Regions from separate parts of the Halomonas sp. DP8Y7-3 genome, predicted to be linked through region 2. Evidence: riboswitches for the same ligand, from Rfam matches in the RefSeq annotation. Region 2 holds a riboswitch; each other region holds the start of a gene.
What was found. Region 2 has a riboswitch for thiamine pyrophosphate ahead of tenA (thiaminase II). Riboswitches for the same ligand answer to the same signal wherever they lie in the genome.
Positions count from the first base shown of each region.

Region 1 (3,721 bases), 120 kb from region 2:
AAGACCACGGTAAAACCTCCCGCTGCGGCAAGATACTTGATGCCATCGACGCCTTGGGCGCCCCCGCCGAAGGCCACCATCACATAGGCGATAGCCGCGATCGACAGGCCCCACAGAATCTTCTGCTGCTTGGGCGACTCCTCTTCTGCGGACATGTTGCTGGTGCAGATGGTCGCGATGGTCGATGACATGGAGTCTGCCGCCGTTGCAAACGAAATGACCAGGGTGAAAATCGCCAGCGGTACCAGCAGGCTGGCCATGGGCAGGTGCTGGAGGAAGCCCCAGAGTCCGGATACGGCGCCGCTGTCATTGATGATGCTGATCAGATCCAGCGTTCCATCCATCTGCCATTTGAGGGCGGACCCACCCCAGATGGCAAACCAGACCAGGCCGAAGACCGAGGGCAGAATCCAGTTGATGATGAGGAACTCCCTGAGCGTTCTGCCGTAGGAGATACGGGCCAGAAACAGTCCCATAAGGGGGGCGTAGGCGATCCAGATCGACCAGTCATACATCGTCCACCAGGTGACCAGCGCTTCGCCACCAGACTCCTTGGTATCGAATGCCCAAAGAAAGAAGTTGTCTGCCCAGTAGCCGAGGCTTGTCACCGACAGGCTCAGAATATAGTTGAGGGGCCCGACAATGATCAGAATCGCGACGAAGGCATAGAAGATATAGGCGTTGATCGATGACAGCACGCGGATGCCGCGTTTCAATCCCGAGACAGCGGAGGTGATGAAGATCGCCGAGATGGCAATCGTCAGCACCAGCCAGGTCATGGCGTTGGATTCGATGCCGTACTGTGCCTCGATGCCTGAGCTGATCAATGCCAGACCTGCGCCAAGAGAAGAGGCCAGGCCGAGCGCGATGGCCAGAACGGAAATGATATCGATCAGGGACCTTACCCAGATCTTGCTGCCATGCCTGCCCAGTACGGGGCTGACGGTTGAGGCGATCGAGAAGCGTTCACTGCGGTTAAAGTGCATGTAGCCGATCATCAGCCCCACGATGGAATAAAGTGCGTAGGGAATGAATGACCAGTTGTGGAAGCTTCTTGCCAAGGCAAAGATGGCGGCCTCGCCACTGCCGGGAGCGAAGCTCTGGTGACTGATTTCGCCGTAGATGTTACCTAGATAGATGATCGGTTCATTGACGGAGTAAGTGACGACCCCCGTGGCAATCCCCCCCGTCAGCGCCATGGCGAAGGTGGCAGCGAAGGAAAAGGTAGGCGTTGCATCCTTGCCACCCAGCCGAATATCACCGGCCCGGGAGAAGAAGATGAAGCCCGACACCACCAGGGCCGTTATGGCAATCAGCTGATACAGCCAGCCAAAGTCAGACAGGGAGATGTAGAAGACCCCTTTGGCAACATCGACCAGCATGCCGTTGTTGATGAGGCCAGTGGCCACGGCCACCATGATGATGGAAAAGGTGGGTATGAAGACGGCTTTTCTTAGCGGCCTTCTGCTGGAGGCGGACATATTCTTGTTCTCCACGGGTGATGGCGTTACCAGGTGGCGCAGTGGATCAGCATTGTCGGGTGTTGTCATCGGCCGATCTCACAGGTGCGTGTGGCAGGCTTAGGGAAACGCTGCACCGATGCCTGAGCGGAGGTGCTCAGCGCTTCCTTGGCGAACCGCTGATGCGGTCCGTCAATCCGTCATAATGTATATACAATAAAGATCGAAAAGGCTAGAGCCGAGTGAGCTGGCGATCACGTCAGCTCCCTTTCATGATGAAAGATAGATCACTCTTATATTAATTTATTTTTGATAAACAATACGTTGAATATCCTTCTAAGCGTCGATCCGATAATGGGTAGTACCAAAGTAGGGGGTGGTAACAAGGTAGACGAGAGGGGCAGGATAGAGGGGGAGAATGGGCGAGAGTCACAGCGGGAAGGCAAGCAAAGCCCAAGGCCGTGCAGGTCGAAAGACGTCGCTTAAATGTGTATACATTTGATTGGTGAAGGGGCCGGGGCGCGATAGGGTTGTCGCGGCGTGTGCCAGGATGGCAAATCAGGGTAGGCCCTTTCACCTGCTTGATACCCGCTGTCTTGTTCCGGGCAAGGTGATGGGCTAAGGTCGAGATCGCATGACACGGGGTGTCCTGGCTGAGCCAGGGCTGAGAAATACCCGTCGAACCTGATCCAGTTCATACCGGCGAAGGGATGTCAGCGCAGTCGTCTGTCCCTGGCTCGACGTGCGTTCCCCGCCTCGACCAAGGACTCATCGCATGACCCCTCCCGATACCTCTCCTGTTGTCGCCCCCATTGCGCCTGATATCTCCGCTCAAATTGTGCTGATTACCGGCGCAGGACGTGGTCTGGGCGCTCACCTGGCACGCGCCTTCCTGCGAGAAGGCGCTCGCGTGGTGGTCAACTACCGCCGCAGCGAAGAAGGCGCCCGGGCGCTGGTCGCTGATTACCCGGAACACGCCTTGGCCGTCGCTGCGGATGTGTGCGATCGGGATGGCGTGGAGGCCATGTTGGCGAGGGCCAGTGAGCGCTTCGGTGGGCCTGTGACTACCGTGGTCAACAATGCGCTGCCGGACTTTGCATTCAATGGGGACGCACGGCCTGGGCCTGACTCGCTGAGCTGGGAGCATCTGGACCATCAACTTCAGGGTGTGGTGCGTGGTGCGCTCAACACGGTGCAGGCAGCGCTTCCCGGCATGCGCGAGGCGGGTGTCGGGCGTGTCATCAATATCGGTACCAACCTGTTCCAGAACCCGGTGGTGCCGTATCACGACTACACCGCGGCCAAGGCGGCGCTGCTGTCGCTGACGCGTACGCTGGCGCAGGATCTCGGCCCAGACAATATCAGCGTCAATATGGTGTCCGGAGGCTTGCTGCGCACGACGGACGCTTCCAAGGCCACACCAGACGCGGTGTTTGACCTCATCGCCGCCAACACACCGCTGCGACGGGTGACCACCCCGCAAGAGTTTGCAGACGCGGTACTGCTGTTGGCTTCTCCGTGGGCCAGGGCCATCACCGGGCAGAATCTGATTGTCGATGGCGGACTGGTGAAAGGCTGATGACCTCCATGCACTTGAATCTCTTCATCCTGGGCTGCGGTCATCACAAGGCGGCCTGGCGACACCCTGATTCCAGCGTCGAGCGATTGGCGGATATCGCCTACTACGAAGAGCTGGCCAAGCTTGCCGAACGCGGTCGCCTGGACGCGGTTTTCTTTGCCGATGGCCATGCCGCGGGCAATGTCGCAGACGGTCCGCTGTGGACCCTGGAGCCGCTGACAATGCTGGCCGCGATGGCGCGTGCCACACAGCATATCGGCCTGATCTCGACCGTCTCCAGCACCTTCTATACGCCCTTTCATGCGGCTCGCATGCTGGCATCGCTGGACCATATCTCGGGCGGACGGCTTGGGTGGAATCTGGTGACGTCAATGTTCGACAGCGAGGCGCGCAATCATGGCCTGGAAGGCATGCCGGGCCACGCGCAGCGCTACGCTAGAGCGGAAGAGTTTGCCAATACCGTGCTGGCGCTGTGGGACTCCTGGAGCGATGGCGCGCTGCTGCGAGATCGCCACGGCGATTATGCGGATGCTGGTCTAGTGCAACCGATTCATCACCGCGGCGAGCATTTTCTGGTCGATGGCCCCTTGACGGTGCCGCGCTCGCCACAGGGCCATCCCGTGCTATTTCAGGCCGGGGCATCAGCACAGGGGCGTGACCTGGCGGCACGCTATGCCGAAGC
Region 1 covers NZ_JAHVIO010000003.1:656,900-660,620, forward strand. The annotation lists gene KUV86_RS05180 (BCCT family transporter) at 1-1,550, opposite strand, end outside; TPP riboswitch at 2,091-2,188, shown strand; gene KUV86_RS05185 (3-oxoacyl-ACP reductase) at 2,236-3,039, shown strand; gene KUV86_RS05190 (LLM class flavin-dependent oxidoreductase) at 3,039-3,721, shown strand, end outside.
Region 1: another riboswitch for thiamine pyrophosphate. It lies ahead of KUV86_RS05185 (3-oxoacyl-ACP reductase); the one in region 2 lies ahead of tenA (thiaminase II).

Region 2 (3,721 bases):
GACCTGCATGGACCTTGGCGAGCTGCCGGAGGGCATCGACGTCGAGGCCTTCGTGCTCAGCGATAGCACCGACGACGCCGTCGTGGCGGAAGAAAAGGCCGCCATGGCAGCGCTGCAGCAGCGACTCGAGGGCCACTGCCGGCTGCACTATCGCCACCGGGACAGCAACGCAGGACGCAAGGCAGGCAACTTGGGCGACTTCTGCACCCGCTGGGGCAGCCACTACGACTATATGCTGGTGGTCGACGCCGACAGTCTGATGAGCGGTACCACGGTGGTCGAGCTCATCGACGAGATGATGGCCAATCCTCGACTGGGGCTCCTTCAGACGGTGCCCATTCCCGTGCGCCAGCAAAGTCTGTTCGGGCGCTGCAATCAATTCGCTGCCGCGCTCTACTCGCCCATGCTGGCGGCAGGGCTGAGCTTCTGGCACGCCACCGCAGCCAACTATTTTGGCCACAATGCCATCATTCGGGTGGAGGCGTTCACCGACGCCTGCGGCCTTCCCGAGCTCCCCGGCAAGCCGCCTCTGGGTGGCGATATCCTCAGTCATGACTTTGTCGAGGCAGCGCTGTTGCGCCGGGCCGGCTGGCAGGTGCGTATGCGCACCGACCTGGGCGGCAGCTATGAGGAAATGCCCAGCCACATTCTCGACTATGCCAAGCGCGATCGCCGCTGGGTACAGGGCAACCTGCAGCATCTGCGCCTGCTGAATGGCCATGGCCTGCATGTGCTGAGCCGTCTGCACTTCTTCTTCGGCGCGCTGGCCTACCTTTCGTCGCTGGTGTGGCTGGCGATCCTGGTCATCAGTACCATCGATGCGCTGATCAGGGCGCTCGTTCCCACCAACTTCTTCACCGCCAGCTCGCAGTTGTTCCCTGACTGGCCCATCGCTCCGCCCAACCTGATCATTCCCTTGTTGATCGGCACCTTGGGCATGCTGCTGATGCCCAAGGTGCTGGGACTGATACTTGGTCTCATGCGGGATCCAGAGGGCTACGGGGGACGCCCAAAACTGGTCTTGAGCATGCTGGTGGAGACCCTGTTCGCCATGCTGATCGCACCGCTGATGATGGTCTTCCACAGCCGTTTCGTGATCCAGGTGCTGACCGGTCGTACCGTTGCCTGGGACCCGCAATCCCGAGAGGGGCGGGCACTGCCCTGGCGGGAAGCCTTCCGCCATACCTGGCTGTGGTCGCTGATTGGTGCGGTGTGGGCTCTTGTCACCTGGGCCTACACTCCGAGCTTCTTTCTCTGGCTGACGCCCGTCTGGCTCGGCCTGGTGCTGGCGGCTCCGCTGGTGCGCTGGAGCTCCAGCCTGACCATCGGCCGCCGCCTGGCCCGCGCCGGGCTTCTGCTGGTACCCAGTGAGACACGCCCCCCCAGGGTCGTCGCCGATCTACACATCGAGAGTCAGCTACCCTCATCGGGCGCGCCGGCCGCTCCCCCCAGCGAGCGTCCCCGAGACATGCCTGTGCAGTCCTTCCGACGCCCCCATCAATCGGCTGAGGTGCACAGCGACCCTGGCCACCCGATCGACACCCCCACGCCAGATCGTCGCTGATCCATCATAAGCCATCATCAGCGTCGGTGCAGGACGCCGCGGCCGTGACCCTCATGGCCGCGGCGTCATCATTAGGTAGTCTCTCTCGACAACCTCCCTTGACGCCCCCTTCCGATGCTATCCGAAAGTGGTGTCTGGCAAAGCCGCAGGGGCGTGCTAGACTGCGGTCGACTCGCTTGACGGGGTGCCGGTCAATCCGGCTGAGATGGTGCAGGGCCAGCGTGGTGAAGCGGCCCGACAGCACCGATCCCGTGGAACCTGATCCGGGTGCGGTGTGGACTCACACCTTGAACCGGCGTAGGGAATCAGGCGGTGGCACGCCTTCCCTGTGGGGGCCTGCCCTTCCTACCCTCCGTCCTTCTCTGCCCCGCCCACCGGATCCACCATGCCGGAGCTATCATGGGCTATTGCTTCAACGATCTGATCGCTGCCTGCCGCGACGACTGGCGGCGCTATACCGAGCACGACTTCGTTCGTGCACTTGGGCGCGGCGACCTGAATGACGCCAGCTTTCGCCACTATCTGAAGCAGGACTACCTGTTTCTCCTGCAGTTTTCACGCGCCTACGCCCTTGCTGCCTACAAGAGCCAGGACCTGGAGAGCTTGCAGGGGGCCTTCAAGGGGATGCAGACGATCCTCGAGGTCGAACTGGGCCTGCATCTTGCCTACTGCCGAGAATGGGGCATTGACGACAGCGAGCTCAGCCGTCTACCGGAGGCACGTGCCACCCTGGCCTATACCCGCTACGTCCTCGACACCGGCAGTCGTGGTGATCTGCTGGACCTGCACGTTGCCCTGGCGCCCTGCATGGTCGGCTACGCCGACATCGGCCGCTGGCTGGCGGATCATCCCGAGACGCTGCGTGGTGGCGACAATCCCTACGATGCCTGGATCACCATGTACTCAAGCCCTGACTTTCAGGCCTCGGCCGTGCGCGAAAGGCACTGGCTCGACGACCAGCTCAGCCAGGTATCGAGCGCTCGTTTCGACCGGCTGGCGCGCATCTTTAGCGACGCGACCCGTCTCGAGACCGACTTCTGGCAGATGGGACTGGACCTGAGCGACTGACCTTGACGACGCCTTTAGGCGATCGAACTGGGCGATCGACCTGGGTGATCGCGCTCGACAACACAGACAAGCTGACAACAGCAACGCTTGACGGGGTGCCGCAGCCAGCGGCTGAGATCATGCAGCGCATGAGACCCGTTGAACCTGATCTGGGGATACCCCCGATGTTACGGCATCGAGGCGAGGACCAGCGTAGGGATCAAGCGCTCACGGCCACGGCCTCGACGCCCCCTTCTCCCTCGCGACGTGCCATTACCACCATCAGGGCGACGCCACTTGCCCTGCACCGCCGTGAGAGGAAACCACCTATGTCACTCGACCATCCCTCGTCTCATCCAACATCCCGCCATGACGCCCACTTCCTGGCCGAGACGGCCAGGGTCGACCAGGCCGCCGTCACTCCCCTGCCAGGCTCTCGCAAGGTCTATGTAGAGGGCTCCCGCCCCGACCTGCGGGTGCCATTTCGCGAAATCACCCTGTCGCCGACGCGCACTTCAGGCGCCGACGAAGCCAATCCACCGCTACTGGTGTACGACACCTCAGGCCCCTATACCGACCCGGCGGTACAGGTCGATCTGCGCAAGGGACTGGCCGAGTTGCGCAGGCCCTGGATTGAGGAGCGCAACGACACCGAATGGCTCGACGGTCCCACCTCCGAGTACGGCCGCCGGCGTGCCAATGACCCACTGCTGGCACCGCTGCGCTTCGAGCTGACGCGCACACCACGCCGCGCCACCAGGACCGCCGATGGCCGCCCGGGCAACGTCACCCAACTGCATTACGCGCGGCGCGGCATCATCACACCGGAAATGGAGTTCATTGCACTTCGCGAGAATCAACGTCGACAGGCCCTTCAGGACCCTTATCGTGGCAGTGACGAGGTCGAAGCGATACTTGGCCACCAGCACCCCGGTCAGTCGTTCGGAGCCCGTTTGCCGGATGAGATCACCCCCGAGTTCGTGCGCCAGGAAGTGGCCGCCGGACGCGCCATCATCCCGGCCAACATCAATCATCCCGAAGCCGAGCCGATGATCATCGGGCGTAACTTTCTGGTGAAGATCAACGGCAATCTAGGCAACTCTGCGGTGA
Region 2 covers NZ_JAHVIO010000003.1:535,792-539,512, reverse strand. The annotation lists gene mdoH (glucans biosynthesis glucosyltransferase MdoH) at 1-1,564, shown strand, start outside; TPP riboswitch at 1,735-1,886, shown strand; gene tenA (thiaminase II) at 1,964-2,632, shown strand; TPP riboswitch at 2,714-2,848, shown strand; gene thiC (phosphomethylpyrimidine synthase ThiC) at 2,941-3,721, shown strand, end outside.

Region 3 (3,721 bases), 130 kb from region 2:
CGAGCACCGATGCCACCGGCTGACCTGCCAATTCAGACGACGTAAGGCCAATGAAGTCCTGATATGCCTGATTGTTGAAGCGAAAGCACAGGTCTCGATCCACGTAGGCCACCATGACTGGAAGATGATCCGCTAGCCGAGCCACCACACCATGGTCAGGTCGTTGCTGCATCGGCAGACGCAGCACCATGCTGCCATCAGGCAGCATCACGTAAGCCGAGCTACGGCTTTGCCCCCTTCCCTGCTCATCCCACTGCCTGCCCGCACCCGCCATGGCTTCTGCAAGCCTGGCGGAGTGCCCCTGCAGCTCCGACAACGAACGTCCGACAACCTCATCGCGAGATCCTCCCAACACCGACGCACAATCGCCGGCCACGTCTAGCACCACCGCCGCTGGCGACACCCTGACGAGTACCGTCCCGGCAAGCGTCAATGCTTCTCGCACCCAGGCATACTGGTCCATGCTGGCTCTCCTGGTCGTTCCCCTGACGTGATAGGACGCACAAGCATCCTTCTGGCCTGCTCATGAATTTGGCTGTTTGTATGGTTGAATGCATCAGAATTTTCCACGCTGCGTGGACAGCACGTTCGCTCACGGTGCTCAAGAGGCGAATGCCATGTATTACCAGAACTTGATGGCGATCGAGAGAGCTCTCTCGCTCACGTACCAAGGACATGCCGCCTGGCTGGTGACTCAACTGGGCAGCGCTTACGGTCTTGTGGATTACCGTATGCAGACCACTCAAGCGGAGCCGGTTGACGACGACGGCAACGCCTACCGACTACCGCATCCGTTTAAGGACCAGCGCCAGCACGCCGACGTCCATCACTCCCCCCTGACGACAGTCCATGTCAGCCAGGGTCGCGACCACGTCGCGGAACTACTGCTGCCGGACAGCCCGACACAGACCCATCTGGAAGTCCTGCACGCGACGCTGCTCGGACAACCTTCGCTGGTTCGCCTTATCAACTTAAATGGCTCCCCCGCCCGACTGAGGCGTGCCGAGCAACATGAGCCACTGGTACAGCAATGCGATCAGCTGCTTGCGCTGCTGGTCCAACCTGCGCTGCGCCTGGTAATGGCTGGGCAGATCAGGGACGTACATCGTATTGGCCTGCATGCCCATCAGAGGGGATTCGAAGTCATCTGGTGCAGAGGCCAGCCAGGCACTGCGCTTGCCGAGGACACTGTCTCACCAGACACTCCCACGTCAGGCCTGTCCTTTCCCATGTCAGACCTGTCCTTTCCCATGGAAGTCCAGCACGCTGAAGCTGCCCACTTTCTTGCCGGCGGCGGAGGGCATCGGCGCACCCTCGTGCTGAACGCTACCTCTGATACGTCGCTGGCAGAGGTGGCGAAGAGCTCGGGTTGCTTCGACTGCAACAACAACCCCCATCCCAGGCTCTCGGAGACGACCCACTGGCTGGATCGGGCCTGCCAAACACTGTCACTCGAGGGGCGTTAGCGGCGCGATGCTTCCGCAACGAGCGCCCTACCTTTCTGCAATTGACAGCCCCGCGAGCCGGCCCTAGTCTGGACCTCTTCCTAGGGGAGCCCTATTGGCCATACAGGTCGTGACAGCGCCGCGACAGTGCTGTATCGCACCAAGGCCATAGCACGGGGCTGAGATTCCGCATTGCGCGGTAACCCTTTGAACCTGATCCGGGTCATGCCGGCGAAGGGAAGGATGGTTGCCGCACTCCCTCTTTCTTCCTGCCCGCCGTCCGTCCCGATGTCCACTGGTCCCTGCGGACAACGATAAGAAAGAGGTTTCTCTCGATGATGCTCGACCCTCTCTGGACGGCGCTGTGGCTGCTGCTGTGCGCTGCCATCTTTGCCATTCCAGGCCTGCTCTACGCCCGACGCCGTCGGGGCGGCCTTGATGACTACATCTCCGCACGTAACAGTCAGAACACTCGTGCCACGGTGCTGACGTTGATTGCCACCACACTGGGCACCTGGATCCTGTTTGGACCGGCCCAGGCTGCCACCTGGGGCGGTATCGCGGCGGTCATTGGCTACGCGCTCGGCTCCATGGTGCCTCGCCTGGTGATGATTCCTCTTGGTCGACGCATGCGGGAGCTGATTCCCGAAGGCCACGGCCTGACCGAGTTCGTGATCCACCGCTACGGCCGCACGATGTATGCGTTCACCCTGGCGATTATGCTGTTCTACCTGTTTATCTCTCTGGCTGCAGGGCTGACCGCCATCGCCCATATGGTGACCCTGCTGGCCCCCATCCCCCTCTGGCTGACCGCCAGCGTGGTGATGGTCGCTACCCTGCTCTACACCTTTTACGGCGGCCTGCGCACCACCATCTTCACTGACAAGGTGCAGATGCTGGTGATCCTGCCACTGCTGGCTCTCTTGCTCATGTTTGGCTGGCAGGCGGCGGGTGGCGTTGCGCCGACGCTCGAGGGGCTGCGCGAGCGTGCTCCGCAACTGCTGGATATCACCGATGCTGGCGGCCTGCGCGCTGGCCTGACCTTCTTTCTCGCGGTGATGCTGACGGGTCTGTTCTACCAAGGAACCTGGCAGAGGATCTATGCGGCCCGGGATACTCGCGTGCTCAGGCGTGGCTTCTGGATCGCGGGACTCTTCAACTTCCCGGTCATCGTGCTCATGGGTCTGTTCGGTCTGGCGTTCATCGGCCTGGGACTTGAGGGAGACGGCTCCGTCGCTCTGTTCAGCGTATTGTTGTCCGACGTGCCTCTGTGGTTTGCCTTGGCCCTGATTCCTCTTGGCCTTGCGCTGGTAATGAGTAGCGCCGACACAACGATCAATGCCACCTCCAGCATTATCGCCGTCGACATGCACAGGCTGCTGCCCCAGGCCAGTGAGGCGGCCTTGATGAGAATGGCGCGCTGGCTCATCGTCGTCGCTGCAGTACCAGTGACGTGGGTCGCTGCGCAGGGCTACAGCGTCCTCTACCTGTTCCTGCTGGCAGACCTGCTGTGCTCTGCCGCAGCCTTTCCGGTGTTTTTCGGCCTGTTCAACCGCCGCTATCACGGTCGCAATGCAGTGATCAGTACCGCAGCAGGTCTGCTGGCCGGACTGTGGATGTTCCCCTCGCCTAACGGTGGCACCGCGACGCTACTGGAATCCTTCCTGCTGGCTGCCTTTGTTCCGGTGCTGGTATCTCTCGTCCTGATGAAGCTGATGCCATCTCGGGAGAGCTACGACTTCGACCGAATGAGCGGCCTGGTGAGACGCTTCCAGAACTAAGGAAACGCTGAATAAATGTTTCGAGCGATGACAGGTCGGTAGCTGCCGGAGCGGAAAGACCGGAGTTTACATGCGGTTAAATGAGGATCTTGAGCACCGCCAGCAGCCGAGATATCGAGCGCAGTAATTTATGCAGTGTTTCCCTAAGGCAATCAAACCGACGCCACTGAACCGACACCATAACGGCGGGGCGAGCTCCCCCGCTGTTATGGCGGATGTCTGTAGAGGCTGTCGTGCCTAGCAGCAGTGTGAACAAGACGCCAGCTCAGCAGCTGGGGCGTGACAATCCAAGATGGTCGCGCAGCGTCTTGCCCTCATATTCCCGGCGGAAGACCCCACGTCGCTGCAATTCCGGCACGACCTGCTCGACGAAGTCCTCGATGCCGTGAGGCAGTGAGGGTGGCATCAGGTTAAAGCCATCAGCCCCACCCTGTTCGACCCAGCGCTGCATCTCATCGGCAATTCCCTCCGGCGTGCCGACCATCGTGCAGTGCC
Region 3 covers NZ_JAHVIO010000003.1:660,998-664,718, reverse strand. The annotation lists gene KUV86_RS05205 (diguanylate cyclase) at 1-463, opposite strand, end outside; gene KUV86_RS05200 (hypothetical protein) at 732-1,466, shown strand; TPP riboswitch at 1,539-1,702, shown strand; gene KUV86_RS05195 (sodium:solute symporter family protein) at 1,781-3,226, shown strand; gene KUV86_RS05190 (LLM class flavin-dependent oxidoreductase) at 3,492-3,721, opposite strand, start outside.
Region 3: another riboswitch for thiamine pyrophosphate. It lies ahead of KUV86_RS05195 (sodium:solute symporter family protein); the one in region 2 lies ahead of tenA (thiaminase II).